3 regions of the Limimonas halophila genome follow, and region 3 is predicted to be linked to each of the others. Evidence: predicted binding sites of a transcription regulator. Region 3 holds the regulator's gene; each other region holds the start of a gene.
The links. The regulator LexA, encoded in region 3, represses DNA repair genes until DNA is damaged. The targets are predictions, from matches to a motif close to ATGTTCTANTTTGGTTC.

Region 1 (13,082 bases), on a different contig from region 3:
CGTCCTCCCCGGGGTCCGACGGAGGATAGCGCTTCCGGGTGCGGGGCGACCGGCTCTTCGGAGGTAGGCCCGCGGACGATCGGCCGCAGGCGTCGAGCAGCCGCGCTGCGCGGGCTTGCCGGTAGGCGGCTGGGTCCCGGCGCCGCAGGCGCATCATCTCCGGCGTGTAGACGACCGGCTCGTAGCGGCGGTCCCTGGTAAAGCCCTCGCCGAGACGTGCGATCTCCGCGGCCAGGGCCGGCGGAACGTCCCAGCGCCGAAAGAAGCGCTGGCTCAGGCGCAGTTCGGCCGCAACGTCGTGGAAATCGGCCGGCCAGCGCTCCAGGAGGGCGGCAACGGTTTCCATCAGCGACACCCGGACCGGCAGGCGCGCTTCCTCAAAGCGAACCTCGGTCCCGTCCGGCCAGGCCTGTGGCGGCAGATCCAGGACGCGGCGGATCCTCGGCGCGTAGTTCTGGAGCGAGGCCAGCATCATGAGGGTCCGCATCCCCGCAAAGGCTTCCGTTCCGGTCCATGGGCCGATCGGATCGCGCGTGGTCCCTGTCTCCAGCACGGCCAGCAGCTTGTCCTGCAGACGCAGCGCGGATCCCGGGATCTCCGGTGCCGAAGGAACCAGCTCGCCCACAAGCGGAAATCCGCAAGCGTGACAGTGATCGGCGTGACCGACTGCCGAACGGTGCGGAATCACGGGCGCGTCGCAGACCGGGCAGGCGTCGCGGAGGGGTTCGCCGTGCTCCGGGCACTGCAGGACGAACCCCACGCGCCAGATCTTCCGGTACCAGGGCTTCCGGTCGGCCGCGAGGCACGCGGGGCAGTATTGGAGACCGTGCCGCCGGCGCGTGCGATGCAGGATCCCCGCCGACAGCAGCAGCCTGACGGTGCCGCGCCGGGCCCATCCCGGGCCGGCCAGGCGCTCGGCGTAGTCCGCGAGTGTCGCCTGGCCGAGGCGTTCGCGCGGCACGCCGAGATGGTCGGCAATCTCCCGCAACCAGGCGTCATCCTGGTTCCGGTCCACATCGCGGTTCCACGCGGGGCGCCGCGGCCACAAGAGGTTCACGAAGCGATAGCCGCTGCAGCCGTGGGCGTGGGCGTTCCGGACCAGCAGCGAGGAAAGCAATTCGCCGTCGTGCGGCGGCAGCCGGAACGCCCAGCCCCCGCGCCTCACAACTGTTTCGCCGTCTGGGTGAAGTCCGCGAGCCGGGTCCGCTCGAGATTGTCGAGGGTCCGTTCCGTGATCCGTTCCTCGCCGGAGCGGATGGCGTCCACCGCCGCGCGTTTCAGCACGCGCGCGAGATCGCCGATGGTGCCGTCCGTCATGCCGTGGAGCTTCATTGCCATGTCACGGCTCTTGAGGTTGGACGGCTTCGCCAGCGGGAGGATCCGCTCGAAGTTTGTCAGGAGCCGCAGGAAGGACTCGTCCAAGGCCCATTGCGGCAGCGACAACACCTCGAAGCGCCGCGCGATCTGTTCGTCGGTCTGGAGCGTCCGCAGCGAGGAAAAGGTGCCGGCAGCCACCAACGAGATCTGCAGCTCGTTGCTCAGGTTCTTGATTACCCCGAGAAACTGGCGCTGCTTGTTGTAGGTGCCGTATTCGATGTTGTGGAATTCGTCCATCACGACCACGCGGCAGCCGACGGCCTTCAGCGCATCGAGCGCCTGGCCCCGCTTGCGATGCGCGGCGTCCGTGTCGCGGTAGGGCACGTTCAGCGTGCTCAGGATCTCGCTCCAGAACCGCGTTTCGCTGGGACCGGACGGCATCTCCACCCTGAGCACCGGGGTGTAGCCGGACCCGTCGTCGCGCCGCTGAGACGGGTGCTGGTTCGCGAAACGCTCCAGGATGGTGCTCTTGCCGTTGCCGCTCTCCCCGACCAGCGCCAGGCTCGGCATCCGGTGCGAGCGCGGGTACTGGACCAGGTCGCTCAACTGCTGGAGAGCTTCCTTGGCGCGGTCGTAGCCGATCCACCGGTCCTGCCACGCGTGCCGGACGCGCTCCTCGGTGGGGTAATCGAGAACAGGGCGCACTTTTTCGGCGAGATGCTGGCCGTCGCTCATTCGAGATCCCCCAGATCCTGCTCGTCGAACGGCTGAATGTCCTTTTCGAAGATATCCTCGCCGCCGGCGGCCGTGCCGGCGGGCTCGGCGCGGTCCTGTCGATCCGCGGTCCCGTTGCCGGCCCCGGAAGGCTGGCTGGTGGCGGGCGGCTGGCCGGTGCCCTGTTTCGTTCGCCGCATGCGGTGCCGCCGGCGCTTTTCGGCCTTGGTTTTGGCCTGCGCCGCCTCGACGTTCGCCCGCATGCGCTCGACGGCGCGGAAAATCGCGTCCTCGTCGACCTGCTGGCGGCCTTCCTGCTTGGCGCGGCGTTGCGCCTCGCGCAGCTCCCAGACGCTGATGGGCGGCCGTCCGGTGTTGCCGTAGGGGATGAGGTAGTAGCGCTGGACCTCGGGGTCGTAGAAATAGACCCCGCTGATATCCATCGGGTTCCGCCGCACGATGAAGCGCCGCTTGCGCTTCGGATCCTCGGGATCCTTGGCGTTGATCCAGCGGTTCAGCACCTCGTGGTAGTAGTGGATGTTGTCCAGCACGATGCCGTAGCGCTGAACCGTGCGCTCCTCGTACGGCAGGAAGTCCACCCACAGCCGCGCCGGGTCCGCGGGAACCTCCGGCGGCCCCGTTCCCGGCCGCGTTTCGTCGCCGACGATGCCGAGTTCCCACTTGCGCTCGGGCGGCATGTCGAGCGAGCTGTGAACGCGCTTGTGGTAGATGTTGACGATGAAATCGACGAGGTGGCGCTCGAACTCGGCGAGCGTCAGCGCCGCCTGACCTTCGGAATCGTAGCCCTCCCGATCGGCCGGCGACGAAAAGGTCGTGCCGGGCAGCGTCTGGACTTCCTGGGTGTTGGCGGTGCCGATGAGGCGCTCGATGTGGCCGCCGTAGTTCGGCTTCCCGACCGGCCGCATCTGGAGGTCGATGCCGTGCTGGGCGCAGGCCCGCGTGAACGCCCGGCTGCGGAATTCCTTGGCGTTGTCGGTGTGCAGGGTTCCGATGCGGCCCCAGACCGGCCACTCGCCCGGAACACCCAGCGCCTTCAGGTAGTCGGTCTTCGGGAGCATGGCGCGTGCGGCGCAGATCCCGGCGACGGCCGCGTTGGGCGCCTCGATCGACACGTGGCACGCCGCGACCATGCGGCTGTAGACGTCGATCGCGAGCGTGATCCAGGGGCGCCCCAGGGGTTCGCGGCTCTCCTCCTCGACCACCACGATGTCGGCGGGCGTGTGGTCGATCTGGACCACGGCCATGGGGTAGTCCGCGCCCGGGAACTGGCCCTTGAGGGGTTCGTATTGATCGCGCGCGCGATCCTTCTGTCCGCGCTTGCGCATCGACGAAGCGGGATCGAGCGCCTTGATCCGTTTGCGGACCGTGTTGGCGTGCGGCGGCTCGAGGCCTTCGCGGCGGCATCGCCGGCGGACCTCGTTCGCCACCTCCTTGGGACGGCCGCGCCGGCGCTGCAGATAGATGTCCCGGATGCAGGACTGGATGATCGCTTCCACCTGGGGCGTAAGCTTGCGGCCGCCCTTCGCCGGGCCGGGCTTGTCCGGAATCAGCGCGGAGATGCACTCGGCATCGAGATAGGCGTTCAGCCAGCGATAGATCGTGGCCGCGTTCACGCCCGCCGCGGCCGCCGCTTGCTCGACATCGGCGCGCCGGCGCCGCTGTGTGCCGATGAGGGACTTGATCGCCTCGAAACGCCGCTCGGCCTCCGACCAGGCTTGCTCGCTGTATTCGGTGACGTCGGGGGTGGGCGCCGCGCGCGGGTCGTCGCCCTCTTCCGGGGCGGGCGCCTGGGGGCGAATGGCGTCGACGTGGATTTCCTCGGTGTTGCCCGTGTCCACGTCCTGGGCGAGCACGGCGTCCGGCTTGACGTAATGCGTGACCCGGTAGGTCCGGCCGCCCGCCGTGATGGTCGCGCCCTTCTTGAGGTGGATGAAGGTCCGGCTCGTCATGGACGGCCGTCCTCCCCGACGGCCCGGAGAGGCGTGGCCATGGTGAGGGGCGCGTCCAGGTCGGCCGCGATCCGGCCGAGGGCGACCAGCCGCCAGAGCGACGGAAGGGCCATGGACCGGCTGGCGTGCTCGGGGAACGCCGTGTTCAAGATGTCACCGGGTTTCGCCGTCCCGAGCTGCGTCATGGCGTCGAGAAGGCGCGATTCAGTTCCCGCATCGGGCCGGCGGTCGAGATACGGACGCAGGAAGCGGGCGTTCTCCAGGCGCGGGCCGCGGATCTCGACCTCCGTCACGACCTCGAAGCGCAGGCCGCGCTGGCGCGCATCCCGGGCGGCCGCCCGGAAGCGGGGCTTCAGGTCCGGCCAGCGTTCCCGGAGTTCCTGACGGTACTTGACCTCGTAGACCGTCGGCGGGCCCGAGTGCCGACGAACGCGGAAATCCGGCGTGTAGCGCCGCCGTTCGCCGCCCGGTCCGGCGAACGAAAGCGTGTACGGCTGGGCCGCGACGGAGGCGACGTCCTCGTCGAAGTCCAGCAGGACCAGCAGATCCCGTTCCAGGGACGACTCGAACGGCACGGCGCGCCCCTTCACCGGGATGGAGCCGGTCAGACTCCGCCGGTTGGGGCGTATGCGGCGCGCCTGTGCCTGTTGCCGGGTTTCCATGGCGGGTTCGATCTGATGGCCGGTCGCGGGAACCGGTGTTGCCGCCCATACATCGAGCGGCGCGTGTGGTTCGTCAAGGGTTTGACGAGCACTGCTTGCGGAATAGCCTCGGGCTTAGGTTTCGCCGACGAGGGAGATCCCGCAAGCTTCCACGAAGCGAAACAGAAACGGTTCCATCTTACGTGCCAGAGTCTTGAATGTCCGCCTCGGAATACCCGCCCGGCGAGGCTGCCCTGCTACAGCAGGTCAGGCGCCTTCGAGTGAACGCGATCTACGGCAAGCGCAAGCACTTCAATGCTGCCGACCGAAAGCATAAACATGCTGCGGCCCTTAAATGGAGTCCTATTCTGATCAGCTTGTTGTTGGCCTCGGCGTTCTTCAGCGAACTCCAGAGTGCGGCCCCAGCCATAACCCGGTGGTTTGGCACCGCTCTCGGAATCGTTGCGGCCGGTATCGGGTGGATCGGAAGCGTTTACCAAGGCACACCTGCGAACCACCGACGCGTCGGTGATCAGTTCACGCACCTGCAACGGCAGTCCGACCACGGAAGGCGATTACGCCAAAGCCCGCGATCAAATCGACGATGGACAGGAGGATTATTCGCATCACGAGTTATATGATAATCGAAGCTGACGGACGTGGAGCGCATAGATGACAGTGACGGTCGAACAAGGCTTTAAACAGTTTCACAAGCGTCTACAGCCATCCCAGACCGCCCAACGCGGAGCTCAACAACATCGACGGTCCATCCAAGCTTGTTTGGAAGCGAACTTCGGGCTGAACGCGTTCAGGCGGACGGGATCATTCGGCAACGGAACGAGTGTGGCGAATTGCAGCGACGTCGATTACGTAGCTGGTCTTCCGCCTGGCTCCTATCAAAAAGATTCCGATCGTACGCTGAAGCAGCTTCGGGATGCCCTTGCTCGGACTTTTCCAAGGACCGGGGTAAAGCGTTCTTGCCCAGCAGTTGTGGCGCCTTTCGGTCAACGCAAAGAAGAAGACACCGAAGTGGTTCCCGCCAAATATATCGGCCAGCGGAATGGTAGGTTTGATGTGTTCGCTATCCCGAACTGCTCAGGTGGTTGGATGCCAACCAGCCCCGACGCCCACAACGCCTATGTAATTGAAGTCAACCGCCAACGAGGTCAGAAGGTCAAGCCGCTGATTCGCTTCATCAAGGCATGGAAGTACGCGCGTCAGGTCCCGATTTCCTCCTTCTACATAGAATTGTTCGTGGCACGTCAGGCGGCCACCCAGAACGGAATCTTGTATAGCCGCGACGTTGTTGGCGTTTTCAACGCGATGGAACGCACGGATCTGACCAGAATTTCAGATCCTATGGGCGTATCGGGCAATGTGCAGCCCTGTAGAACTCGCTCGAGACTCAACACGGCACGAAGTCGCGTGCGCAGTACTGCAAAAAAGGCGCGTCAGGCTTGGCAAGCCGAATGCAACGGACAAAAGCGTCGCGCCTTTATATTGTGGAATGAGGTGTTCTCCGGAGGTTTTCCAAGTCCTTGATGACGGTTCCGTGCTGGGTTGTTCGATGCGCCGAAATATATATTTAATATATAACAATCCGCCTGCTATCTTTGTCCCGTACAATATGCCAGTTATCGAATGAATAATATTGATTTTCTGGGGGTTTCGCGCCACGTATCGTATTGTTAGTGATATCCACCAAAACAATAGATTTTCGTTCTTCAACGAGAGCGTCGAGATGTAGCCCGGTGCTGAAGAGGTAGCCGCGACCGCAGTTTGGATTATATCCAGAACACCAAGTATATGCCGTGTGCTCACCGGGGGGCGCAAAAAAGGCGTGCCAAATTGGGATAACGGGATAGTCGTCAGTAACCCTCATGGCGAAGGTATGCACATTCTTTATTTTCGATCCTGTGAGGAACAGCACGTAATCAGAGTTATCATAATGGTCAACAACCTTCGTGCATAACGCGGTCTCACCGTCTGACAAGTTTTTGCCGTAGAAGATTTGGCCATAATCAATGCAACTGAGCATCACAGTCCTATCAGGAGTATCAGCACGCATAATCCAAATCTCCGGCGCTGTATGTTTTGACAGACTTGAAAAGTACCACGTATTATTAAGTGTGCAAATCATTCGGCGGAGTTACGTCACAAGCCTCGATGCCGGGGTTGTGTACGGGCTAAAATGAGTAAACTGTTCGTTGTGCATATTTAGACCACTTTCGGTGCAACGAGATAGGATAAGTTAGACAAACGATAGTATGCATCATGCGCTTGGACAGCCGACGCACTGGACATAGGAGACTTCCGTGAAGGTGTTCATCAGTTCTGTCATGGCCGGGATGGAAGAGCATCGGGATGCTGCTGATCGGGCAGCCCGAGCCCTTGGACATGAGGTTATCCGCGCTGAAGATTTCGGGGCTCGTCCTGAAAGCCCGCAAGTGGCCTGTCTCGCAGGGGTCAGAGAAGCGGATGCCGTGATTCTGATTATGGGCGCGCGTTATGGCGCACTGCAGCCATCGGGGCTTTCGCCAACACACGAAGAATATCGGGAAGCACGGGAACGACGCCCTGTGCTTGTTATGGTGGAAAGCGGCGCGGAGCATGACCTCCAGCAGGAACAATTCCTGTCGGAGGTGCGCGACTGGGAGATGGGACACTATACGGGATCGTTCACCACGCCCGATGAGCTTCGGGACGCAGTCACGAATGCTCTCCATAGTTTCGAGTTGGCGCACGCGACCGGGTCTGTCGATCCGGACGAGATGCTACAACGTGCTACCGATCTACTCCCCGAGCCGAACGCGAATGTCTCCACCGGACAAGCTCAACTGGCAGTGGCGCTGAGCGGCGGTCCTTATCAGTCCGTGTTGCGCCCGGCGGAACTCGAGGCCGAGGAATTAAAGGACTATCTCCAGCGAGCGGCTTTGTTCGGTGATGCGGCTGTTTTTACCCCGAAGCATGGAACACAGACAGAAATAAAAGGGGATACGCTCATAATGAAACAAACGGATCGGTCAATCTTCCTGACTGAAACTGGATCGTGTCTCTACGTCACCGATATCCCGAGATCTAGCCGCGGTCTTCCCGTCATTGTCGAAGAGGACATTCGAGAGCTGATAAACGGTGTTCTTTGTTTTGGAGATGTTGCGTTGGATTATATCGATCGTGTTAAACGGCTTTCGCACGTGACCATCGCGACCAGAATTCTTGGTGCGGAGCATTTGGGCTGGCGTACGCGGGCCGAACACGAACGCAATCCAAATCATGTGCAGATGGGGCATCCTACCGGCGCGGCCAGAAAGCCGGTTTCGCTATCGCCACCACATGTTCCGCGAGCCGCACTACGGCACGATGCCGGACGGATCGTGGAAGATCTCGTGGTGAGACTCCGGCAGGGTTTCCGGTAAAGGCAAAAAACCGCGCGCGGCTAAGAACAGGTGCGCCGCGAGCGCTGAGACGCGGAGCCGTCAAACCATCATCGGATCGCGCGGCTGCGGCGACGGACGGACAAAGCCTAACACGCATGTATTGCGTCCGTCGGAAGATTGTCTAACGATGGGAAAGCTAGAACACTAGGCGAACATTCAGCTTGAAACGGGATCCGTATGACGGTTGCAGCGAAAGCGCCGTCCAGCGCGCGTTCGGACGCGGAGCTTCGGTATCGCCAGCTCCGCATCAGCGATCCGGATAGGTATCCCGGCCTCGTCCATCGCATTCCGCCAAGGGCGGATCTCGTGGAAATCGTCGCGACGTACGTTTACCAGGGGTGGCCGGAGAACAAAGGATGGTGCGCCCGGTGTGAGGGCCATCGCCACCAGCGCGGGTTCATCGCCTCCTTGTCGGACGGGAGCGCCGTGATGCTGGGGCGCAACTGCGGCCAGGCCGTCTTCGGCACGAGTTGGGACCATCTGGAAGCCGCGTTCAAGGCGACGAGGTCGCGGCAGGACCGTCTGCTCGAACTCGACCGCATGGCCCCGATCATCGACCGTTTGCTGGAACGCCTGAAGGCGTGGCGGCATCCGGCGCAGAAGCTCACCGCCTCCCATCGCCGATTCCGGGCGGAGATACCGATCCTTCAACAAAAACTCTCCGACGCCGTCGCGCAGGCGGGCGGCGTTCTGACCGTTCATGTCCGGGAACGCGACGCCGCGGAGGAGGCGCGGCGCGCCGAGCGCGGCACGGGCGGCGACGAGCCCGTCTACCGGTGGGTCGAGAAGTCGGTCCATCGGATCGCCGGCCAGGGCTACTTCGCCGCGCGGGATCCGCAGGCGCTCGTGGCCGAGAGCGAAAAGGCCCTGAAGGAGGTGCGCGCGGCCCAGGGGGACACGGACGCACGCAGCCTCGCGTCGCTGAAGCAGCTCAAGCGGCATATCGAGACCGCGGTCGAGAACCTCCAGACCGTGGCCGCGGTTCACAGCGGCGCCGGCGCGTTCTTCGAGCCGCGGAACCTCCGGGCGATCGCCGAGTGGGCGAACGAAGCGCGAGGCGCGGGCCAACGGGATCTGCACGGGCACTTCGACGCCGACGGCGAGGAGCTTTACCTGGAAACCCCGGACGGCCAGGTCTGCAGCATGGGACCGCCGCCGGACCTGGGATCGCTCGACCCGGAGGTGCTCGATCTCGCGGCGCAGCTTCGTCCGAGTGCCTCGGATTGATGCGCATTTGTTCGGAGCCGCGCTGGGGCGCGCGCACCCGGTCGCATGAACCCGTGTCGTGCGCAAGCCGATCGCGCCGACCGATGTTCATCGTCGCAGGGACCGGAGTGCGAAACGGCGCTGCCGACCGCCGAACGGCGCGGTCCCGTCGCATCAGCCGGGAAAATTCACAGGCGGCTTGAAGGCGCGGCCGGGCGAGGTGTCGCTGGCGCACCTGGGTGTGCTCTTCCTCGACGAACTGCCCGAATTCAACCGCCAGGCGCTGGAGGCGCTGCGCCAGCCGCTGGAAACCGGCGAGGTCTCGATCGCACGCGCGAACGCCCACGTCACCTATCCCGCGCGGTTTCAGCTCGTCGCGGCGATGAACCCGTGCAAGTGCGGCTACCTGGACGACGAAGAGCTGGCCTGCGCCCGCGCGCCCAAGTGCGCCGCCGACTATCAGGCCAAGATCTCCGGGCCGATGTACGACCGCATCGACCTCACCGTGGAGGTCCCCGCCGTCGCCGCCGCCGAATTGACGCTGCCGCCGCCGCGCGAGGGCACGCGCGAGGTGGCCGCCCGCGTTCAGGCCGCGCGCGAGGTGCAGGCGGCCCGCTACGCCGACGTGGACGGCGAGGGCGCGCCGCGCACCAACGCCGAGGCCGACGGCACGCTGCTGGAAAACTCGGCCGCGCCGGACGAAAGCGGGCGCAAGCTGCTGGCGGATGCCGCCGAACGCCTGCGCCTGTCCGCGCGCGGCTACCACCGCGTGCTGCGCGTGGCGCGCACGATCGCCGATCTTGCCGGGGCCGAAACGGTTTCCCGCGTGCACCTGGCGGAGGCGCTGAATTACCGCCGCGTGGCGCCGGGGCACCGTTAAGGATCAATTATCTGATGACTCTACTTGTTGGCGCATCACGCCGATACCATTATGATTCTCTATCATTTTCATGGCTGCCGTATTAGATATACTATGCATATAGCAATGATGGACTGTAAGTACCAAATCTTGCAATCGTGAGTCATTTTCTATCCTTTTTATTTTAAGTCCAATTTTTTCACATGACTCAGGGGGCAAGTGTTTATTGTGCGCCATATTTCCCCTATAATCGGTGAGTTCTTCGATTATTTTATTAATTTTGTCGTCCTTATTTTTTGTGTTGCGAAACATTCCTTTTCTCAGTTCATCGTAAGCGAACGATTTGGCCCAATTTACAGCATTTTCGCACTGGGACAGGAATGTCGGTGCATATTTGTCTAATATTGGCTGCCATATATAAGCTTTCTGAGGATCAGCCGTTATTTCGTTGTATGCCTGCCGAAATTCTTCCAAAACACCCTGAGCTGGAATACCGTTAATTTGTGGGTCTATTGGTCCTAAATTAGAATGTTTTCCCATATAAATGCGATCACATGCGCACGCTATCATTGTTCCTGAGGACATTGCAATTTGAGGAACAATCACCCGCATATTTAATCCGAACATCGCCCTCAAGTAATGAACGATTGATTCGGTGGCTGCAATGTCGCCCCCTGGCGTGTGTAATATTAGATCCAAGCCTCTTTCACGGTCCAAATTGTGGACGGCCATCATAAATCCATTTTTATCTTCGTCACGTATTTCTGTTCCGCTTATCCTTGGCATTGACAAAAATCCTGAGTAATATGCTATGATATTTCGCCCAGTATAATCTGAAAGCTCCTGCACATATTCTCTCCTCACGGTGTTTATTGCGCCATCTGCTTCGTTCTGATGGCGTATTTTGTAATCTCGTATTTCGTCGAGCACTTCCTTCCAGTTCGGCATTTCTTCACTCACTCGGTCGTTGTTGTTGTATTACCGTATATATACGTGGTCCTGGATGGAACTTCATAATATACTGACGGATATTGCCAATTCTTTTCTTCTTTTCTTGTTCTTATGTAATTGTTTTCCACGAGATAACGATATTTCCGCATAATTTCCGTGCTGCTCGTTTGGTTGCCTTGAGTTCGCATCACCGCCCCCAGCGTTATCGCTATTTTGCCATTTCACGCATAATTATCTCGCTTCTGCTTGTCAAGAGGGTTACACTACTATAAATATAGTAACGGAAACATAATGATATATTTAAATCTTCTTCAGTGATGGCGCAGGAGGCTTAAAGTCCCTTTGAGTCGGGCTGGTGCCGTTTCACGGCCGGGATGAGTCGAAAAGTGTTTGGGTCAACTGAAAATAGGTGCCTTGGAAAGTTGTTTCCCGAACAGCATACACCGCTCAACGCGGCGGCAGCGCCGCCCGCGCGCTTTCGCAATCGCGCGCGATCTGCTGTTTGAGCGCGTCCAGGCCGTCGAACGCCCAGTCGCCGCGGACGAAGGCGTGGACCCGCACGCGCAGGTGCTGGCCGTAGAGGTCCGGGCTCACGTCCAGCAGGTGCGTTTCGAACAAGACGCCGGGCGTGCCCTCGGTGACCGTGGGGCGGCGGCCGACGTAGGCGGCGCCGTCCCACCATTCGGTTTCCGGCCCGGCGTCGATCCCGGCGCGCACGGCGTAGATGCCGTGGGCGGGCTCCAGCATCTCGCCCAGCGCGATGTTGGCGGTGGGAAAGCCGATCGTGCGCCCGCGCTTGTCGCCGTGCTGGACGCGGCCCTCGATCTCCCACGGGCGGCCGAGCAGCGCCGTGGCCTCGGCCACCTCGCCCGCGCGCAGGGCGTCGCGGATGCGGCTGGAGGAGATGACGCGGCCGTCGGCGTCGCTCACGGGCGGCATGGCGGACACGCCGAAGCCGTGCGCGTCGCCCTCGCGGCGCAGCAGCTCGACGTCGCCGGCGCGCTTGCGGCCGAAGCGGAAGCCCTCGCCGACGACGACGTGGCGCGCGCTCAGGTTGCGCACGAGAATGTCCGCGACGAAGGCCTCGGGGCTGTAGCCCGCGAGATCCCAGTCGAACGGCAGCACGAAGAGGTGCGCCAGCTCGCACGCCTCCAGAAAGCGGACCTTGGTGCGCAGCGTGGCCAGGCGGAAGGGCGGGGCGTCCGGCTTGAACAGCTGGTAGGGGTGCGGCTCGAAGGTCAGGACGCTCGCGTGCGTGCCCAGCTCGCGGGCGCGCGCCTGGGCTTCCGCCAGCACGGCGCGGTGGCCGCGGTGCACGCCGTCGAAGTTCCCGATCGCCACGACGCCGCCGCGCGCCTCGGCCGGGAGATCCTGGGTGTGGCGGAACAGGGCCATGCGGTGGCTCGCGTGCTCGGGGCCGGTCGGCGCGGGCCGGACACGGCGGCTCCGCGCCCAACCCGCGCTCGTGTGCGGCGGCGGGGCGAGGCTGTCAACCGGCGTCCGCGTCGGGGCCGGTCGCTCGTCCCCCACCGGAAAGAGCTTGGCGCATCCCCCGCCCGAGGCAAACACAGCGGCGGCGCGAAGGCGGACCGCTTGGATTCGCGCGCAGACCAGTCGGCGGCGTGGGGAGGGCGCGTCCGCTCGCGCCACGCGATGGCCGCGGATGCACCTTTCACGTTTGCGTGAATGCGCGATGCCGCGCGGGCGGCGGCGCTCGGGCCGGGGCGCCCGGGCCATGCCCCGGTGTGCCGCGGGTCCCGGCGCATGCGTCTCGTGTCGCGCGATCGCATGCGCCGCCTCAACCAACGCTGGCGTGTGGTCTCGTGGGCGGGCCGGCGCGGCGCGGGACGGCGTGACAGGCCGGTGTCAGCCATGACGGTGGTTTCTAACTGGCCCTCGCTGTTTGCAAAGCGCGCGCCTTTGTCGATACAGTCTCCGCGCTTCGGGGCACTCGGGGGGTTAATCCTGGCGGATATCGTTTGCGCGC
Region 2 (5,111 bases), on a different contig from region 3:
GGCGGGTAAACACAAGGGTGTTTGATTCCGTCAATCAGGCCAATGGACGCCCGAGAAAGTCGGATGGTGGCGGCTGTCTTGGGAACAGTCGCATTCCGCACCGTCACCAGGGCCGAATGCTGGCATCGGCGCCTCCGCGACGAGCCGCCAGCCTGGGACTGGCTGACGCCATCGCGCCGACATTCTGAGCGGCTATAATCACCGGGGTATAACGACGCCCCGGACACGCGGGGCGTGTTCGCCGCACCACCTCGTTTTGCCCTGGTCCGGACTGGCACGTTTCCCGTGATTGACGCCAAAATATCCGGTGCGACGCCGCAGTCCGACTGACAGAAGCGATTGCCAGCTTCAGCTCGCGTGCCAGCGCCGCGCTAACACGCCCGTGTTTACGCCAATCCGAAGCCCGACGGGTGCGTTGGCTTGAAGGACCCATTCATCGCAGCGTTACGCTGGTGTCGAGTGACAGAAGCGATGGACAGCTTCAGCTCGCGCGCCAAAGGCGCGCTAACACGCTGTGTTTCATTGGCAGATGGGGCATTTCATGGACTGGCCGGCGGGCGGTTCGGGGTGGTCCTTGTTTTCGAGCTGCGAGCGCGAATTGAACTTGTGGTAGCTGCGGCACTGTTTTTCGAAGGCGGCGTCGGCGGAGGCGGCGAGGGAGACCTTGAAGACCTCGTTGCCGCCGCCCTGGCCCGTGAGCTTGTCGAGCAGCCCGGGCTTTTTTTCGTTGCGCAGCGCGTCGAGCAGCGCGGATTTGACGTCGCGGTCGTCGCGGCCGACGTAGCGGACCTTGAACTTGCCGTCCTTGGTCTGCTCGCCGAGCGCGAAGGTGCCGGGGCCGCTCTGCTTCATCACGCGGTGGATCTCGTCGCGCGTGAAGGCGTACGGCCCGTCCATGTCCAGGGACGCCATGCGTGCCCCCTTCTTGCATCGCCCCGCCAGGTCGGGCGGGACGCTAGCCCCGCCGAGTTAGCGTGAAGTTAACCTGTCTGGGTCAAACGCCGGTTCTCGCGCGCCGGGCCGGGCGCTGGCATGCTCGCGCGCCGTGCGGGTGATGGAGGCGAGAGCGATGCCGACGTGGTTGGCGGTCACGGCCGGGTTGGCCGTGCTGCTCGCGGGCGGGCAGGCGTTCGTGCACGGATCGACGGGGGTGGCGCGGCAGCTCGGGCTTTCGCCATTGCTGATCGGGCTGACGCTGGTGGGCTTCGGAACCTCGCTGCCGGAACTGGTGACGAGCGTGCAGGCGGCGCGCGTGGGCGCACCCGGCATCGCGGTGGGCAACGTCGTGGGCTCCAACATCGCGAACCTGCTGCTGATCGGCGGGCTGGCGGCGGTGGTGACGCCGATCGCGGTGGCGCGCACGGCGCTGTGGCGGGACGGCGGGGTGATGCTGGCCGCCTCGCTGGCGTGCGCGGGGGTGCTGGCGACCGGCGTGGTAACGCGCTGGATGGGCGCGCTGCTGGTGCTGGCGCTGGTGGCCTACCTGATCGCGGCCTACCGCCACGAGCGCCGCGCAGGGCCGACGGCGGCGCACGACGCGGCGGCGGACCTGCCGGCCGCGCGGGCGATTCCGCACCGGCTGCTGGCCGGCGTGGCACTGGCGGCCTTGGGGCTGGCGGGCGTGGTGGCGGGCGCGGACCTGCTGGTGACGGGCGCGGTCGCGGTGGCGCGCGGCGCGGGGCTGTCGGAGGCGGCGATCGGGCTGACGCTGGTGGCGCTGGGCACCTCGCTGCCCGAGCTGGCGGTGTCCACGATCGCGGCCGCGCGCGGCCACACCGACGTGGCCGTGGGCAACATCCTGGGCAGCAACACCTTCAACCTGCTGGGGATTCTGGGCGTGACCGGCGCCATCGCGCCCATCGCCGTGCCGGCGAGCGTGGCGCGGCTGGACGTCTGGCTGATGCTGGGCGTGAGCGCGCTCTTCCTGGCGCTGGCGGCGAGCCGGGCCGGCGTGGCGCGGTGGGAGGGCGCGCTGCTCTTGCTGGCCTACGGCGGCTATCTGGGCGTGCTGATCGGGGTGCGGGGATAACCCAGGGCCGCGGCGCGCACGCCGCAGAGGCGCGCGCGGGCGCGGTCGAGCGCGGCTTTCTGGTCCGCGCCCTGCCCGTTGGCGAGGGCGGCGCGCGCGGCGGCGACGGCGGCCACGGCATCGCGGGCGAGGCGGTCGAGCCAGCGCGCGCGGCCGGCATCCAGCGCCGCGTTCAGCCCGGCGGCCCCGCCCAGGCGCAGCGCCACGCGCGCGTCCTCGGGCAGCACGCCGTCGACGTGGTTTTCCAGTTCGTGGCGGGGGTTTTCCAGGCCATCGCGAGCGTGGCGGTCGTCGCGCGTCATCATGGCGCGAGGGCAACATCGTCGAACCGCGAGAATCAAGGATAAAATTCCTAAAGGACAGGGCGCCTAGACATGCGTGGGTTTGCAGCGTGTGGTGGCAGCGCGCGAGCGTCCCGATGACCGAACACGCAGGGCAGTGGCAAGCCGATGGCCGTCCAAACGGGTCGCGCTCGAAAACAGCGCCGTCGAACCACGGATGCCGGGCGGATGCTTTGGCGCCACGTGCGTCGCCGCCAAGTGGATGGCGTCAAGTTCAGGCGTGAACAGCCCATCGGCCCGTACGTTGTCGATTTCGTGTGCCATGCATATCGGCTCGTCATTGAGGTGGACGGCGGGCAGCACGCCGCGAAGCGCGAAGCCGATGCGCATCGCACTCGGTATCTCGAAGCCTGCGGCTTCACCGTGCTGCGCTTCTGGAACAACGAGGTGCTCGAAGACCCGGCGGCTGTTGTCGCGACAATCCGGCGACACATGATCACGAGCTGAGCCTTGAGCCGGACATTTCGCAAGCTGCGGGCACGGCCCCTCCCTGTCCCTCCCCGGCGGGGAGGGAACCAACCCGCAACGCCGCGTGGGAAAACAGCGAACCGCGGCATGGAAACGAACGGGTCGGGGACGGCTCACCCAATCGTGCCTCGACATCATCGAAACGCCGGCCGTCACCCAGCGCAGCTCGGTCGTCCGATCAGGTGAAAAGGCTGTCGTTCTGGCGCGTCCGGGTCCCCTCCCCTGAGGGGGAGGGACAGGGAGGGGCAATGCTGGCGTTGGCAGGGCCCCTCACTGCGATGCCCAGACGATGCGGGCCATCCAGGCCAACTCCTCGGGGGCGAGCACGCGGTCGTCGTGATCGCGGTTGATGGAGACCAGTTCGACGCGGCGGGCGCTGCGGCGGTTCAGCTCCTTCGCCATGACCTCGCCCTCGACCGTCTTGGCGACGACGCGGTCGTGGCGGCGGATGTCCTGGTTGGGCGCGACCACGATCACCGTGCCGTCGCGGTAGGCGGGGGCCATGGAATCGCCCGTGATCTCCAGCGCGTAGGCGTTGGGGTCGCCGATCGCGGGGAAGAGCACCTCGTCCCAGCCGGTGCCCACCGGCATCCCGGCGTCGTCGAAATACCCCGATTCGCCGGCCTGCGCGTAGCCGATCACGGGGATGCGCTGGCCCAGGGCCTGGGCGTTCCCCTCCCCCATGAGCGCGACGAACTCCGCCATCGAGACGCCCGTGGCGTTGAGCACCTTGGCCAGCGACTCGGTGCTCGGCCAGCGCGGCGTGCCGTCGCCCGTGAGGCGCTTGGAGCGGTTGAACGCCGTGGCGTCCAACCCGGCCTTGCGGGCCAGCCCGCTGGTGGAGAGGCCGCTGCGCTCGGCGAGCGTGTCGAGCGCGCGCCAGATGTCGCGGTGGCGGATCATGGGAAAAGAATCGGATACACGGCCGGCCAAAGCATCAGGAATGTATACCTAATTCTGCGCTTGACCGCGGACCACAATCCGCTACCTTTGGGCGTGCAGAACATACCACGAACATCTTCCCGAAAAGCTGTGTTTGAGGAGGCCCCGCATGACGCAGGCTGCGCCCATGGAGCAGCCGGCGGCGGACGCGCTCGCCGGCGAGCCGTTCACCGACGCCGAGGAAGCCTGGTTCTGGTTCGTCCGGGCGCGCACGGCCCAGCAGGAGGGCGCGCGCCTGGCCGGCGGCATGAGCGACACGCCCCGGCCCTGCGAGCCGCTGGACGTGATGGCGGTGGTGGACCGGCTGTACCGCCGCCGCACGCTCTCGCACGAACACCTGCGGGTGCTGGCCCGCTACGGCCAGGAACTGGCGCGCCCCGACGCGGACGTGCCGCGCCAGCGCCGCGCCGCGACGCTGTGGCGGGAGGCGCTGGACATCCTGGCCCCGGCCCTGCGCGCCAAGGGCATCGTGGCGTGATGGCCGCCGCGGCCGGGGGTCCCGCCGCGGCGACGCCGCCCGCCCTCGTGATCTTCGCCGGGCGCGCCGAGCTGGGGTGGCTGCGCGTGCTCAAGCCGGGCTTCCGCCACTGCTTCGCCGCCGTGCACGACGGCCACGGCTGGATTCTCTACGACCCGCTCTCCCACGCCACGGACATCCGCGCCCTGCCGCCCGCCACCGCTGAGGACCTCGCCGCGTGGTTCCGCGCGCGCGGCCACACCGTGGTGGCCGTGCCCCGGCGCCGGGTGCGCCGCCGGCCCGCGCCCTGGGGGCCGTTTACGTGCGTCGAGGCGCTGAAACGCCTGCTCGGCATCCGCGCGCGGCGGGTGTGGACCCCGTGGCAGCTCTACCGCCATCTTCGGACGCCAGGCGGATATGCGGAACGTTGTCCTTGACACGAGAACAGAACGTGAATATACAGGCCGGGAAATCGCCACAAGCCTATCCAGCGGCCACCGCCACCCGGCGGTGGCCGTTTTCGATTCACGCAAAAAGGACGGCGCGCATGGGATTCCTGACACCGAGCCCCGCGCCGCCGCCCCGGGAGCCGGTGGTCGTCACCTCCGGCGGGCGGCAGTCGCAGCCCTCCAACGGCCAGCCGGACGACGGCGGCACCAGCACCAACGGCACCAACGGCAACGGTGGCGGCAGCAGCCCGCCGCCGGCCGCCGATCCGCCGCCGCCCGAGGACCGTTCCAACGATGACAACAACGCGAACGGCGGCAACGACGGCGGGTCCGGCACCCCCGTGCCCGGCACGGCGGCCGCCCGCGACGGCGACATCGACCGCAGCGCCGCGCGCCGACGCGACACCGGCCGCCCCTCGCTGGGC
Region 3 (13,082 bases):
AGTTCGGCGCCCGCTATGCCGCCGTCGCCGATCCCGACCGCTACGCGGCGCTCAAGGAGGCGCTGGCGGACACGGACATCGCCGTGGGCGCGGGGGATCAAGCGCTCGTGGAGGCGGCGGACCGCCCCGCCGAGTGGGTGATGGCGGCCATCGTCGGGTCGGCGGGGCTCGCGCCGGCGCTTGCCGCGATCCGGCGCGGGGTGACGGTCGCGCTGGCGAACAAGGAGACGCTGGTGTGCGCCGGGGAGCTGGTGATGAACGAGGTCGCCCGCCACGGGGCCACGTTGCTGCCCGTCGACTCCGAGCACAACGCCATTTTTCAGGTGTTGGACGGGGAGCGCCGGTCGGACGTCAGCCGCCTCATCCTCACGGCCTCGGGCGGGCCCTTCCGGCAGACCTCGCGCGAGGTCCTGGAACGCGCCACGCCGGAGCAGGCCGTCGCCCATCCCAACTGGTCGATGGGCGCCAAGATCTCCGTGGATTCCGCCACGATGATGAACAAGGGGCTGGAGCTGATCGAGGCCCACCACCTCTTCCAGATTCCCGAAGAGCGCATCGACGTGCTCGTCCATCCACAGTCGATCATCCACAGCATGGTGGCCTACCGGGACGGCTCCACGCTGGCGCAGCTGGGGCTGCCGGACATGCGCACGCCCATCGCGCACACCCTGGCCTGGCCGGGCCGCATGGCCGGGCCGGTGGAGCATGCGGACCTCGCGAGCATCGGCCAGCTCACCTTCGAGGCCCCCGACGACGCGCGCTTTCCCGCGCTTGGCCTGGCGCGCGAGGCATTGCGCCGCGCCGGCCGCGCCCCAACTATGTTGAATGCGGCCAACGAAGTGGCCGTTCAAGCGTTCCTCGACGGCGAGATCGGCTTCCTGGGCGTTCCCGAGACCGTCGAAGCGGTGCTCGATCGGTGCGGCATCGGGCCCATCGCCGGGCTGGACGACGTCGAGGAGGCGGACCGCGAAGCCCGGGCGTTGACCCGGTCCCTGGCGCGCCGCGCGCGGGCGTCCGCCTGATCCGCTTCACCGACGCTTCGCGGGGCTACCGGCATGGACATTCTCGGCAACTACCTCATCCCCTTCCTGATCGTGCTGACGGTCCTCGTGTTCGTGCACGAGTTCGGCCACTACTGGGTCGCCCGGCGCGTGGGCGTTCGGGTGGAAACCTTCTCCATCGGCTTCGGGCCGGAGATCGTGGGCATCACGGATCGGGCGGGGACCCGCTGGAAGTTCAGCGCCGTGCCGCTCGGCGGCTACGTGAAGATGTTCGGGGATGCCAACGCCTCCAGCCAGCCGGATGCGGAGCGCGAGTTCACCGCGGACGAGCGCAAGGTCGCGTTCCCCTTCAAGCGCCTGCATCAGCGCGCAGCCGTCGTCGCCGCAGGGCCGATCGCGAACTTTGTCTTCGCTGTGGTGGCGCTGGGCGCTGTCTTCGCGCTGCACGGGCAGCCCTACACCCCGGCCGTGGTCGGTGAGGTCCAGGAGGGCAGCGCCGCCGCGCAGGCCGGCGTCCAGGCGGGCGACCGCTTCGTCGCGATCGACGGCACGGAGATCGAGCGCTTCGAGGACGTCCAGCGCATCGTGCGCCTGAACCCCGACGACCAACTGCGCATCGTGGTCCAGCGCGAGGGCGAGCGCGTGCCCCTTCAGGTCACCCCCGAGACGCGGACGGTCGAGGATCGGTTCGGCAACACCCACACGATCGGCCTGCTCGGCGTCACCGGCTCCGAAGTGGCCTACAAGCGCTACGATCCGGCGTCCGCCGTGTGGGAGGCCGGCCAGCAGACCGTGCGAATCACGGGCGCAACACTTCAGGCCGTCGGCCAGATCATCGTGGGAGAGCGCAGCGCCGACCAGCTCGGCGGGCCCGTGAAGATCGCCCAGATGTCGGGCGAGGTGGCGGACACCGGCCTCACCAACCTCGTGTGGTTCATGGCCGTGCTCTCGATCAATCTGGGGCTGGTGAACCTCTTCCCCATTCCGATGCTGGATGGTGGCCACCTGCTGTTCTACGCGATCGAGGCGGTGCGCGGGCGGCCGCTCGGGGAGCGGGCGCAAGAATACGGTTTCCGTATCGGTCTCGCTTTGGTATTGACCCTTCTGGTCTTCGTGACCTGGAACGACCTGGTTCAGCTGACCTCGTTCGGCTGACGCGGAACCCCCGCCCGGGTCGCTTGTCACCCGATCTAGCTGCACAGCACGGCGAGACGGAACAGTGGTGCTCGGCCGGCGACTCGCTGCACGCGTCGCCCGTATGGCTTTGGTGATCGTGGCCCTGGTCGGGATGATCGGACCGGCTGCCGCGCAAACCATCCAGTCGGGCGGCACCATCGACGAGATCGAGATCCGCGGCACACGCCGCATCGAACCTGCGACGGTGCGGTCCTACCTCACCGTCGATCCGGGCGACCCCTTCGATCGCGGCGCGCTCAACCAGACGCTGAAAGAGCTCTTCGACACCGGGCTGTTCAGCGATGTGCGGCTGCGCCGCGACGGCGACCGGCTGATCGTCGAGATCGACGAGAACCCGATCATCAACCGGATCGCGTTCGAAGGAAACGACGAGGTGGACGACAAGACGCTGCGCCAGCAGGTCGAGCTGCGGCCGCGCGTCGTCTTCACCCGCACCAAGGTCAAGAACGACCTGGAACGCATCCGCCGCGTCTATCGCCGGAACGGGCGCTTTGGGGCCGAGATCAGCCCGAAGATCATCGAACTGGAACAGAACCGCGTCGATCTGGTCTTCGAGATCAACGAAGGGCCGGAGACCAAGGTTCGCGGCATCAACTTCCTGGGCAATCGGGCGTTCGACGACGGGGAGCTGCGCGACGCCATCGTGACGACCGAGGCGGCGTGGTACCGCCTGTTCGCGACCAACGACACCTACGATCCCAACCGGATCAATTTCGACCGGCAAAAGCTTCGGCGCTTCTACCTGAACAACGGCTACGCAGATTTCCAGGTGGACTCGGTCATCTCCGAGATGACGCCGGACCGCAAGGGCTTCATCCTGACCTTCAGCGTGGATGAAGGGCCGCGCTACAAAATCGAGTCCGTCACGATCGATTCCCAGATCGACGATCTGACACCGAAGTCGCTCCGCAAGGTGCTGAACACCAAGGAAGGCGACTGGTACAACGCCTCCAAGGTTCAAGACACCGTTGACCGCATGACCACCGCTGCGGGCAACCAGGGCTTCGCCTTCGTGGACATTCAACCCAACGTCGAGCGCCTGCCTGACAAGAATCGCATCAAGCTGACCTACACGATCGAGGAAGCGCCGCGGGTCTTCATTGAGCGGATCAACATTACGGGCAACGTGCGCACCCTCGACCGCGTCATCCGGCGGGAATTCGAGATCGTGGAAGGCGACGCCTTCAACGCCTCCAAGATCCGCCGCGCCCGCCAGCGCATCAACAACCTCGGCTTCTTCAAGTCGGTCGAAGTTGACAAGAAAGAAGGCTCGTCGCCGAGCCGGACGGTTGTCGACGTCAAGGTCGAAGAGCGGTCGACCGGCAGCCTCAGTTTCGGCGCGGGCGTTTCCACGGATTCCGGCTTGCTCGGCAACGTGCAGTTGCGTGAGCGCAATCTGCTCGGCAAAGGCCAGGACCTGCAGCTCAACTTCTCGCTGTCGTTCGAGACGCAGCGCATCGACCTCAGCTTTACCGAGCCGTACTTCCTGGGACGTGACCTCTCGGCCGGGTTCGACCTCTTCCGCACGGAGACGGACCAGGACGAGTTGGACTTCGAGGAAGACCGAACGGGCGGCGCGCTGCGCACGGGCTACAGCATCATCGGACCCTGGCGACAATCCTGGCGGTACCGCTTCTCCGAGCGCGAGCTGTCCGACGTCGACGATGACGAATCCCTTGTGTTGCAGCTCGAGGAAGGGTCGACGACGCGCTCCAGCCTCTCGCACACCCTCTCCTACGACCGCCGTGACAACCGGCTCAACCCGACCGAAGGCTTCAAGCTGTCGCTCACCAACACCTTCGCCGGGCTCGGCGGATCCGAACGCTTCGCAAAGAACGAGGTCAGCGCCGACGTCTTCACGCCGATCACCGAGGGATTGACGCTGCACCTCGGCGCGGAAGGCGGGCACATCGCCGGCCTGGGCAAGGAGACGAGCATTCTGGATCGCTTCTTCGTCGGCAGCTCGTCCATTCGCGGCTTTCAGCCGGCCGGCGTGGGACCGCGCGACCTGAACACCGACGATGCGCTCGGCGCCAAGCAGTTCTACGCGGGAACGGTGGAACTCCGGTTCCCGCTCGGCTTGCCGGACCGCTTCAACATCGAGGGGCGCGTGTGGAGCGACGTCGGCGCCGCCTGGGGGGTGGACAATCCGAGCAATGCCAACCTACAAACACGCGACAGTTCAAGTCCGCGTTTGGCTGTGGGGACAGGCTTCAGTTGGCGCTCGCCCCTGGGGCCGCTCGACATCGATCTCGGCTTCCCGGTGATCAAGGAGGACTTCGATGAGACGGAAGTCTTCCAGTTCGGTTTTGGCACGCAGTTCTAGTTTGCGCGTGAGGAAAGACGCCATGCCCCGCTCCCTCCGGCTTTGTGCAATCGCGGCGCTTGTGGCTGCCGGGACGGCAGCTGCCAGCCCGGATCCGGCTGCGGCGCAGACGGACGAGATGACGTCGCCGACCATCGCCGTCCTGGACGCGCAGAAGATCATGGAGCAGTCCAAGGCGGTTCAGTCGATCCAGGACCAGATCAGCGAGCGGCGCTCGAGCTATCAGAATCAGCTTAGCCAGAAGGAACAGCAGATCCGGAAGGCCAACCAGCAACTCCAGCAGCAGCGCTCCGTGCTCTCGTCTGAAGCGTATCAGCAAAAGAAGAAGAAGCTGGAGCAGCGGATTCAGCAGATCCAGGGCGATGTGCAGTCGCGCAAGAAGGGTCTGCAGCAGCTGTACAACCGCGCGATGAACCGCGTGAAAGAGAAGCTGGTCCAGATCACCAGCAAGATGGCGGAAGAGAAAAACCTTGATATGGTGGTGAACAAGAGCGCCGTGCTCCTCGTGCGGCGTCAAATGGAGATCACCCAGGCGGCTCTGGAAAAGCTCAATAACCAGCTCAAGACGGTCGATCTGGACAAGATCGAAAAGAGCAAGCAGCAGTAGGGCGCCTCGACAGGCAAGGTTTAGACCGGGCGCGGCGCGTTCATCGTGGGGAACGCGGGCCCGATGGCGAAGGACGGAAGGCAGGCATGGCGGACGACCAGACGGATGCGGTGAGCGAGGCGTCGACGGCGGACATCATGCGGGTCATGGAGATGATCCCGCATCGCTACCCCTTCCTGATGGTCGACCGGGTGCGTGAGATCTACAAGAACGTCTCGGCCATCGGGATCAAGAACGTCTCCATCAACGAACCGTTCTTTCAGGGCCATTTTCCGCGCGAGCCCGTGATGCCCGGCGTTCTGCTGGTGGAATCCATGGCCCAGACGGCTGCGGTCCTGGTCGTGGAGACGCTGGAAGGTGAGGCGGCGGGGAAGCTCGTCTACTTCATGTCGATCGACGAAACGCGCTTCCGTCGGCCCGTGTATCCGGGCGACACCGTGTACGTTCACGTCGAAAAGCTGCGCAACCGCGGCAATGTCTGGAAGTTCAAGGCGGATGCGCGCGTGGACGGCGTGTCCGTTGCCCAGGCGACCTACTCCGCGATGATCCGCGACGACGCGTAAGACCACGCAGCCCACAACCGGTCGGCACGGCCGGGGAAAATCCAGGGTCCACGTATGATCGCGGTGAGGAGAAGCGGGGGCGGCCCAGACCGCCCCCGCTTTGCTTGGCGGCGCTATTCGCGCTGATCGACCGGGATGAAGTCGCGCGGACCGTAGCCGGTGTAGATCTGACGCGGCCGGCTGATGCGCTGGTTCGGGTCCTCGACCATCTCCTTCCACTGGGCGACCCAGCCCACCGTGCGCGCCACGGCGAAGAGCACGGTGAACATCGACATCGGGAAGCCCATGGCTTTCAGGATGATGCCCGAATAGAAGTCGACGTTCGGGAAGAGCTTGCGCTCAACGAAGTACTCGTCCTCGAGCGCGATCCGCTCCATCTCCATCGCCAGATCGAGCAGCGGATCGTCGCGCTTGCCCAGTTCGTCCAGGACGTCGTGGGCGGATTGGCGCAGCACCGCGGCTCGCGGGTCGTAGTTCTTGTAGACGCGGTGACCGAAGCCCATGAGGCGGAAGGGATCGTTCTTGTCCTTCGCGCGTTCCAGGAACTCCGGCACGCGGTCCTTGCTGCCGATCTGCTCCAGCATTTCCAGCACGGCCTGGTTCGCGCCGCCGTGGGCGGGGCCCCAGAGGCTGGCGATGCCCGCCGCGATGCAGGCGAAGGGGTTGGCCCCGGAGGAACCGGCGAGCCGCACCGTGGAGGTGGAGGCGTTCTGCTCGTGATCGGCGTGCAGGATGAAGATGCGGTCCATCGCCCGCGCGAGCACGGGGCTCAGCTTGTATTCCTCCGTCGGGACCGCGAAGGTCATGTAGAGGAAGTTTTCCGAGAACGAGAGATCGTTGCGGGGATAGATGAAGGGCTGGCCGACGGAGAACTTGTAGGCCATGGCCGCGATCGTGCTCATCTTCGAGATGAGCCGGTGCGAGGCGACCATGCGCTGGTGCGGGTCCGTGATGTCGGTCGAGTCATGGTAGAAAGCCGACAGCGCCCCGACCGCGCCGACCATCACCGCCATGGGATGCGCATCGCGGCGGAAGCCGCGGAAGAAGTAGAGCATCTGCTCGTGCAGCATCGTATGGTATGTGATGGAGCTTTCGAAGTCCGCTTTTTCGCCGCGCGTCGGCAGTTCGCCGTGCAGCAGCAGATAGCAGACCTCCATGAAGTCGCAGTTCTCGGCGAGATCCTCGATGGAGTAGCCGCGGTGGTAGAGGCGGCCGTTCTCGCCGTCGATGTAGGTGATGTTGGACGAGCAACTGGCCGTCGAGGTGAACCCCGGATCGTAGGTGAAGGCGCCGGTGTTCTTGTACAGCTGGCGCACATCGATGGCGCGCGGACCCATGGTGCCGTGCAGCACCGGCATCTCGACGCTGTCGCCGGTAACGTTGTCCGCCAGCGTGGCCGTGTGCTCCTGCGAGCCCTCCTTGTCGTCACTCATAAGCGTGTTCCTTAAGCCTGATTGCTCGGAGGTTGGTCTCGGACCCCGGCAGCCTAGTGCTATGCTGCGGTGCACGCAACGCGGGCTCGAACGACCTTACGACGCGGGATCGGCTGGATCGGGCGCGGCCGCCGCGTCGATGCGTGCCAGCGTTTCCGTGCGCCCGAGCACCACCATGACCTCGAAGATCCCGGGCGAGACCGTGGTGCCGGTAAGCGCCGCCCGCAGCGGCTGCGCGACCTTGCCGAGCTTGCAGTCCTCCTGTTCGGCGAACTCGCGAACCGTGAACTCAAGCGTTTCCTCGTCCCAGGCGGTGAGGTCCCGAATGCGCTCGGCGAGCCGGTGCAGGCGGTCGCGCGCTCCATCGTCGAGCTGCTTGGCCGCCTTCTGTGTCAAACTTTCCGGACGCTTCAAGTAGAATACCGCGCTCTCGGCGAGGTCAAGGAGCGTCTTCGCGCGCTGCTTGAGGCCCGGCATGGCGCGCTGGAGCGTTTCCACCTCCACCTGCGTCAGCTCCCGGCCGATGTGCTCGGCGAGGTGCGGTGCCACGAGGTGGGCCAGCCGGGTGTCGTCGGCCTCGCGGAGGTAGTGTGCGTTGAAGGACTTGAGCTTGTCGAAGTCGAAGCGCGCCGCGGACTTGCCGACACCCTCCAGGCTGAACAGCTGGATGGCTTCATCGGTGGGCACGATCTCGCGGTCGCCGTGGCCCCAGCCCAGGCGCAGCAGATAGTTCCGCAGCGCCTCCGGCAGATAGCCTTGCTCGCGGTAGGCGGACACGCTGACCGCGCCGTGACGCTTGGACATCTTGGCGCCGTCCGGGCCGTGGATCAGCGGGATGTGGGCGAACTCCGGCTCCGCCCAGCCCAGCGCGCGGTAGACCTGGGTCTGGCGGAAGGCGTTGGTGAGGTGGTCGTCGCCGCGCACCACGTGGGTGACGCCCATGTCGTGATCGTCCACCACCACGGAGAGGTTGTAGGTGGGCGTGCCGTCGGCGCGCAGGATGACCATGTCGTCCAGCTGCGCGTTGGGCACGGTGACGCGGCCCTGCACGCGGTCGTGGATGACGGTTTCCCCGTCCTGCGGCATCTTGATGCGGATGCACGGCGTCACGTCGGCGGGGGCGTCGGCGGGGTCGTGGTCGCGCCAGCGGCCGTCGTAGCGGATGGGCCGACCCTCGGCGCGCGCCTTTTCGCGCATCGCTTCCAGTTCGGCCTTGCTGGCGTAACAGCGATAGGCGTGGCCGGCTTCCAGCAGCTCATAGGCGACCCGGGCGTGCCGCTCGGCGCGCTCCGACTGGTACATTTCCGGCTCGTCCCAGGTCAGCCCCAGCCAGTGCAGGCCGTCCAGAATCGCCTGGATGGCCTCGGGCGTGGAGCGCTCCCGGTCCGTGTCCTCGATGCGCAGCAGGAAGCTGCCGCCGTGATGGCGCGCGAACAGCCAGTTGAACAGAGCCGTTCGGGCCCCGCCGATGTGCAGCATCCCGGTGGGGGAGGGTGCGAACCGCGTCACGACCGTCATGCCTGGCTCCGCCTTTTGCGCTGCGTAGTGTGGATCGAGTGTGGGGCAATGGCGTGGGCCGTCTAGCACATGCGACCCAACCCGGCCACGGTCGCAATGCCGGCCGAGCCCAGTCACGCCGTAGACGGGAAGGCCGTGACGTGGCATCGCGCCATGCATGTGGCAGGACGCGGCCGTGGAAACCGGGGTGCGGCTGCGCAGCCGGGCGGCGATCCGCCTGCGCGCGCTGCTTGCGCGCGCTCACGCGGATGTCCTGGCGGACCGGCCGCGCTGGGTGCTGTGGCTCCCCGTTGCGCTCGGGGCCGGCGTGGCGCTCTACTTCGCGTTGCCGGTGGAACCGCCGTGGTGGGCCGGCGGCAGCGCCCTGCTGCTCGCCGCGTGGGTGGCGGTTTCCGGGCGCAGCGCGTCGACCGCCGTGCTGCCGGCCGTGCTCATGGTGGCGGCGGCGAGCGGGTTCACGGCGGCGCAACTCCGCACGCACGCCGTGGCCGCGCCGGTTCTCAGCGAGGAAACCGGCCCCACGGCCGTGTCCGGCCGCGTGATCGCGCGCGAACCGCACGACAGTGCCGTTCGGCTGACCCTCGCGAACCCGGCGGTCGACGAGCTGGCGCCGGATAGGACGCCGGCGCGCGTGCGCGTAACCGTGCGGCACGGCGGCGATGCAGTGCTCCCCGGCGAGCGCGTGCGCATGAAGGCGGTGCTGCATCCACCGCCGTCGCCGCCGCTGCCGTCGGCGTTCGACTTCCCGCGGCGCGCCTATTTCGACCGCCTCGGGGCCGTGGGGTACGCGCTGGGCCGCCCCGACGTGCTGGACCCGGGCGCGGGCGGTGGCTGGCTCACGTCCGCCGAACGCCTCCGCGACCGCGTCGTCAGCCGCGTGCGCGAAGCCGCCCCCGGACCGGCCGGCGGCGTCGCCGCGGCGCTGATGACGGGCAAGCGCGGCGCCATCCCCGAGCCGGTGCGCCAAGACCTGCGCGATGCCGGCCTGGCGCACCTGCTGGCGATATCGGGCCTGCACGTGGGCCTCGTCGCAGGGCTTGTGTTCTTCCTGGTCCGCCTCGCCGGCGCGGCTGTTCCGCCGGTCGCGCTGCGCGTGCCGCTGAAGACGACCGCCGCCGTCTCGGCCGCGACCGCGGCGGCGGGCTATCTGGCGCTCACCGGCTTCACGGTGCCGACGGTGCGCGCCTTCGTCATGGCGGCGCTGGTGCTGGTCGCGGTGGCCCTGAACCGGCGCGCGATTACCATGCGTGTGGCCGCCGTGGCAGCGTCCGGGCTGCTTCTCGTTCATCCCGAGAGTCTGGTGGGCGTGAGCTTTCAGCTTTCCTTCGCCGCCACGGTGTCCCTGATCGCTTGCTACGAAACCCTGCGCGACCGCCGGCCGGCAGGGATGGCCGGCGACTCCGTGCCGGCGAAGGTGATCGCCTACCTCGGCGGCGTCGTCCTCACGACGATCGTCGCGACCCTCGCGACCGCGCCCTTCACCGTGGCCCACTTCAACCGCCTGGCGATCTACGGCGTGGTGGCGAACCTCGCGGCCGTGCCGCTGGCGGCGTTCTGGATCATGCCGCTGGCACTCGGCGCGTTCGCGCTGATGCCGTTCGGGGCGGAGGGGCTGGCGCTGACGCCCATGACGTGGGGCATCGAGGCCGTTCTGGCGGTGGCCGAGCGCATCGCGGGCTGGCCCCACGCCGTCGTGCACCTGCCGACGCCGCCGACGTGGGGCTTCGTGCTGACCGTCGCCGGCGGCCTGTGGCTCTGCCTGTGGACGGCGCGCTGGCGCCGCCTGGGCCTGGTGCCCATCGTCCTGGGGGCGGCAAGCCTTCTGCACACCGCGCCGCCGGACGTGTTGGTCGGCCGGGACGGGTACGTGATGGCCGTGCGGGGAAGCGCGGGCCGTCTGTGGCTGTCCGAACACGACGCGGACAGCTACACCACGGAGGTCTGGCTACACAGCGCCGGGCTGACCAAGGCCCGCGCGCTGCCGAGCGGTGGGAACCGGGACCCGGTGGCGCGCGTGCGCTGCGATCCCCTCGGCTGCATCCAGCGCCGGCCGGGCGGCGCGGTCGTCGCCCTCGTGCGCGATCAGCGCGCGCTGCGAACGGATTGCGCGCGCGCCACCGTGCTGGTCAGCACCGAGCCGGTTCCCGACAAGCAGTGCCGCCACCCGCGCATCGTGATCGACCGCTTCGACCTGTGGCGTGAGGGCGCGCACGTCGTCCGCTTCACCGACGGCACGGCCGAGGTGACCTCGGTGCGCGGCGCGCGCGGGCGACGGCCCTGGGTGCGCTGGCCCAACCGCGAATGAGCTCCGTCTGCGACGGTAAGGGGGTCAGTACTGGCGCAGCAGGGCCACAAGCCGGCCCTGGATGGCCACGCGGTCGGGCGGGAAGATGCGGGTTTCGAAGGCGGGGTTGGCGGGCTCCAGCGCGATGGCGTGGCCCTTGCGCCGCAGGCGCTTAAGCGTGACCTCCTCGCCGTCCACCAGGGCGACGATGATGCTGCCGTTCTCGGCGGCGTCGCAGCGCTCGATCACCACGGTGTCGCCGTCGAAGATGCCGGCGTCCACCATGGACTCGCCCTCGACCTCCAGGCAGTAGTGCTCGCCCTTCGACAGCAGCGCGGGCGGCACGTCCACGAAGGCCGACTCGTCGCGCAGTGCTTCGATGGGCGTTCCGGCGGCGATGCGGCCGTAGAGCGGCAGGTTGACGAGGTTGCTGCCGCGCTGCTCGCCGCCGGCGGCGCGCGTGCGGGCGAGGCGGAAGTCCGGCGCGACGACGTTGCTGTTGGACGCATTGGCCGTCGTTGCGCCCGTGGGGCCGCTGTCGGGGCCGCGTAGGATCTCCAGTGCGCGTGCGCGGTGGGGCAGGCGGCGGATAAAGCCGCGTTCCTCCAGCCCGCTGATCAGGCGGTGGATGCCGGACTTGGACTTGAGCCCCAGCGCCTCCTTCATCTCATCGAAGGAGGGCGACACCCCGTTCTCGTTCAGGCGGCGCTGAATGAAGACGAGCAGTTCGTGCTGCTTGCGTGTGAGCATGGCGGGCCACCCAGGTAAAGCGACCATCCCCGCGGGCGCGGTGCCGGTCGAGCAGCGGTTGGAACAAATCAAAAACCCACGCGCACTGTTCTAGTTTGGTTCCCCCGCCGGGTCAAGCACGCGGGCGTGGCTCATACGGCGCCCGGGCCGTCGTCCAGGGGCAGGACCGTCACCGTCTCGCCGGTCTCGGCGGCCGGCGCGTGCGGCGCGCGGACGATCAGGCCGTCGGCCGCGGCCAGCCGCGACAGCATCGAGCTGTCCTGTCTCGCGAAGGGCGTGGCGACGAGGGCGCCCGTGTCATCCCGGTGAAGCTCAGCGCGCAGGTGGTCGGTGCGCTCGCCGTTCGCGTCCAGCGGCGCGCCCAGTGCGGCCTGCACCGACGGCGGCTCGCTCGCGCCCAGGCCGGCCAGCACGTCCAGGGCCGGCCGCAGGAAGATGTGCGCGCACACCAGCACGGAAACGGGATTGCCGGGCAGGCCGACGACGGGCAGGCCCGCAAGGGACGAGAACATCAACGGCTTGCCGGGGCGCATGGCGATCTTCCAGAAGGCCATCTCGGCGCCCTTGGCGGCGAGGACGCTGTGGACGTGGTCGTGTTCGCCCACGGAGGCGCCGCCGATCGTCACCAGCAGGTCGCAGCCCTGCGCCGCGTCCAGGTGCGCGCCGAGCGCATCCGGGTCGTCGCGGGCGATGCCCAGGTTCACCGGCTCCCCGCCGCGGGCGCGCACGAAGGCCGCGAGGCCCATGCTGTTGGAGCTGACGATCTGGTTGGCGCCCAGCGGCTCGCCCGGCAGCACCACCTCGTCGCCGGTCGCCAGGATGGCCACGCGCGGCCGGCGGTGCACCGACAGCCAGGGATGGTTCATCGCCGCCGCGAGGCTGACGTCGCGGGCTGTCAGGCGCCGCCCCGCCGCAAGGCCGCGCTCGCCCCGGGCGAAGTCGAGGCCGGCGGGGCGCACCCACTTCCCGGCGGGGCTGCCGGTGTGGACCGTGACCCGATCGCCCTCGCGCGCGGCGTTTTCCTGAATGACGATGGCATCCGCTTCCGGCGGCACCGGCGCGCCGGTGAAGATGCGCACCGCCTCGCCGGGGGCCAGCGGCGTGTCGCGGTTCGAGCCCGCCGGCACCTCCGCCACGATGCGCAGCTCCGCCGGCGTTTCGGCGACGTCGGCGCTGCGCACGGCGTAGCCGTCCATCGCGGAGACGGCGCGCGGCGGCTGGTCAACGCGCGCGTGCACGTCGGTGGCCAGCACGCGGCCAAGCCCGTCCGCCACGCTCACGGTTTCCGAAGGGCAGGGGCGCAGCCCGGCCAGAATGCGCGTCCGCGCGTCCGCGACCGAAAGCATCACGCCGCCTCGTAAGTTCCCGATTTGCCGCCGCTTTTGTGCACCAGCCGGATGTCG

Region 1: a site for LexA is predicted at 11,188-11,204, ahead of BLQ43_RS10430 (SDH family Clp fold serine proteinase). Genes of this name have one in related genera too.
Region 2: a site for LexA is predicted at 3,840-3,856, ahead of BLQ43_RS13810 (S24 family peptidase). Genes of this name have one in related genera too.

What each region holds. Positions count from the first base shown of each region.
Region 1 covers NZ_FNCE01000007.1:139,170-152,251, forward strand. The annotation lists gene BLQ43_RS10395 (TniQ family protein) at 1-1,165, opposite strand, end outside; gene BLQ43_RS10400 (TniB family NTP-binding protein) at 1,162-2,052, opposite strand; gene BLQ43_RS10405 (TnsB C-terminal domain-containing protein) at 2,049-4,001, opposite strand; gene BLQ43_RS10410 (TnsA endonuclease N-terminal domain-containing protein) at 3,998-4,663, opposite strand; gene BLQ43_RS14435 (hypothetical protein) at 4,900-5,187, opposite strand; gene BLQ43_RS14440 (SMODS domain-containing nucleotidyltransferase) at 5,315-6,184, shown strand; gene BLQ43_RS14445 (hypothetical protein) at 6,228-6,710, opposite strand; gene BLQ43_RS10415 (DUF4062 domain-containing protein) at 6,958-8,058, shown strand; gene BLQ43_RS10420 (hypothetical protein) at 8,257-9,306, shown strand; partial or broken gene BLQ43_RS10425 (ATP-binding protein) at 9,464-10,165, shown strand; gene BLQ43_RS10430 (SDH family Clp fold serine proteinase) at 10,169-11,092, opposite strand; gene BLQ43_RS10435 (bifunctional riboflavin kinase/FAD synthetase) at 11,543-12,490, opposite strand.
Region 2 covers NZ_FNCE01000019.1:16,178-21,288, reverse strand. The annotation lists gene BLQ43_RS13830 (hypothetical protein) at 520-912, opposite strand; gene BLQ43_RS13825 (calcium/sodium antiporter) at 1,070-2,029, shown strand; gene BLQ43_RS13820 (hypothetical protein) at 1,996-2,334, opposite strand; gene BLQ43_RS13815 (endonuclease domain-containing protein) at 2,479-2,817, shown strand; gene BLQ43_RS13810 (S24 family peptidase) at 3,109-3,741, opposite strand; gene BLQ43_RS13805 (hypothetical protein) at 3,890-4,258, shown strand; gene BLQ43_RS13800 (hypothetical protein) at 4,258-4,674, shown strand; gene BLQ43_RS13795 (hypothetical protein) at 4,785-5,111, shown strand, end outside.
Region 3 covers NZ_FNCE01000002.1:79,968-93,049, forward strand. The annotation lists gene BLQ43_RS03380 (1-deoxy-D-xylulose-5-phosphate reductoisomerase) at 1-1,022, shown strand, start outside; gene rseP (RIP metalloprotease RseP) at 1,056-2,156, shown strand; gene bamA (outer membrane protein assembly factor BamA) at 2,260-4,524, shown strand; gene BLQ43_RS03395 (OmpH/Skp family outer membrane protein) at 4,547-5,131, shown strand; gene fabZ (3-hydroxyacyl-ACP dehydratase FabZ) at 5,218-5,694, shown strand; gene gltA (citrate synthase) at 5,808-7,127, opposite strand; gene gltX (glutamate--tRNA ligase) at 7,224-8,645, opposite strand; gene BLQ43_RS03415 (ComEC/Rec2 family competence protein) at 8,803-10,950, shown strand; gene lexA (transcriptional repressor LexA) at 10,975-11,679, opposite strand; gene BLQ43_RS03425 (molybdopterin molybdotransferase MoeA) at 11,811-13,025, opposite strand; gene moaC (cyclic pyranopterin monophosphate synthase MoaC) at 13,025-13,082, opposite strand, start outside.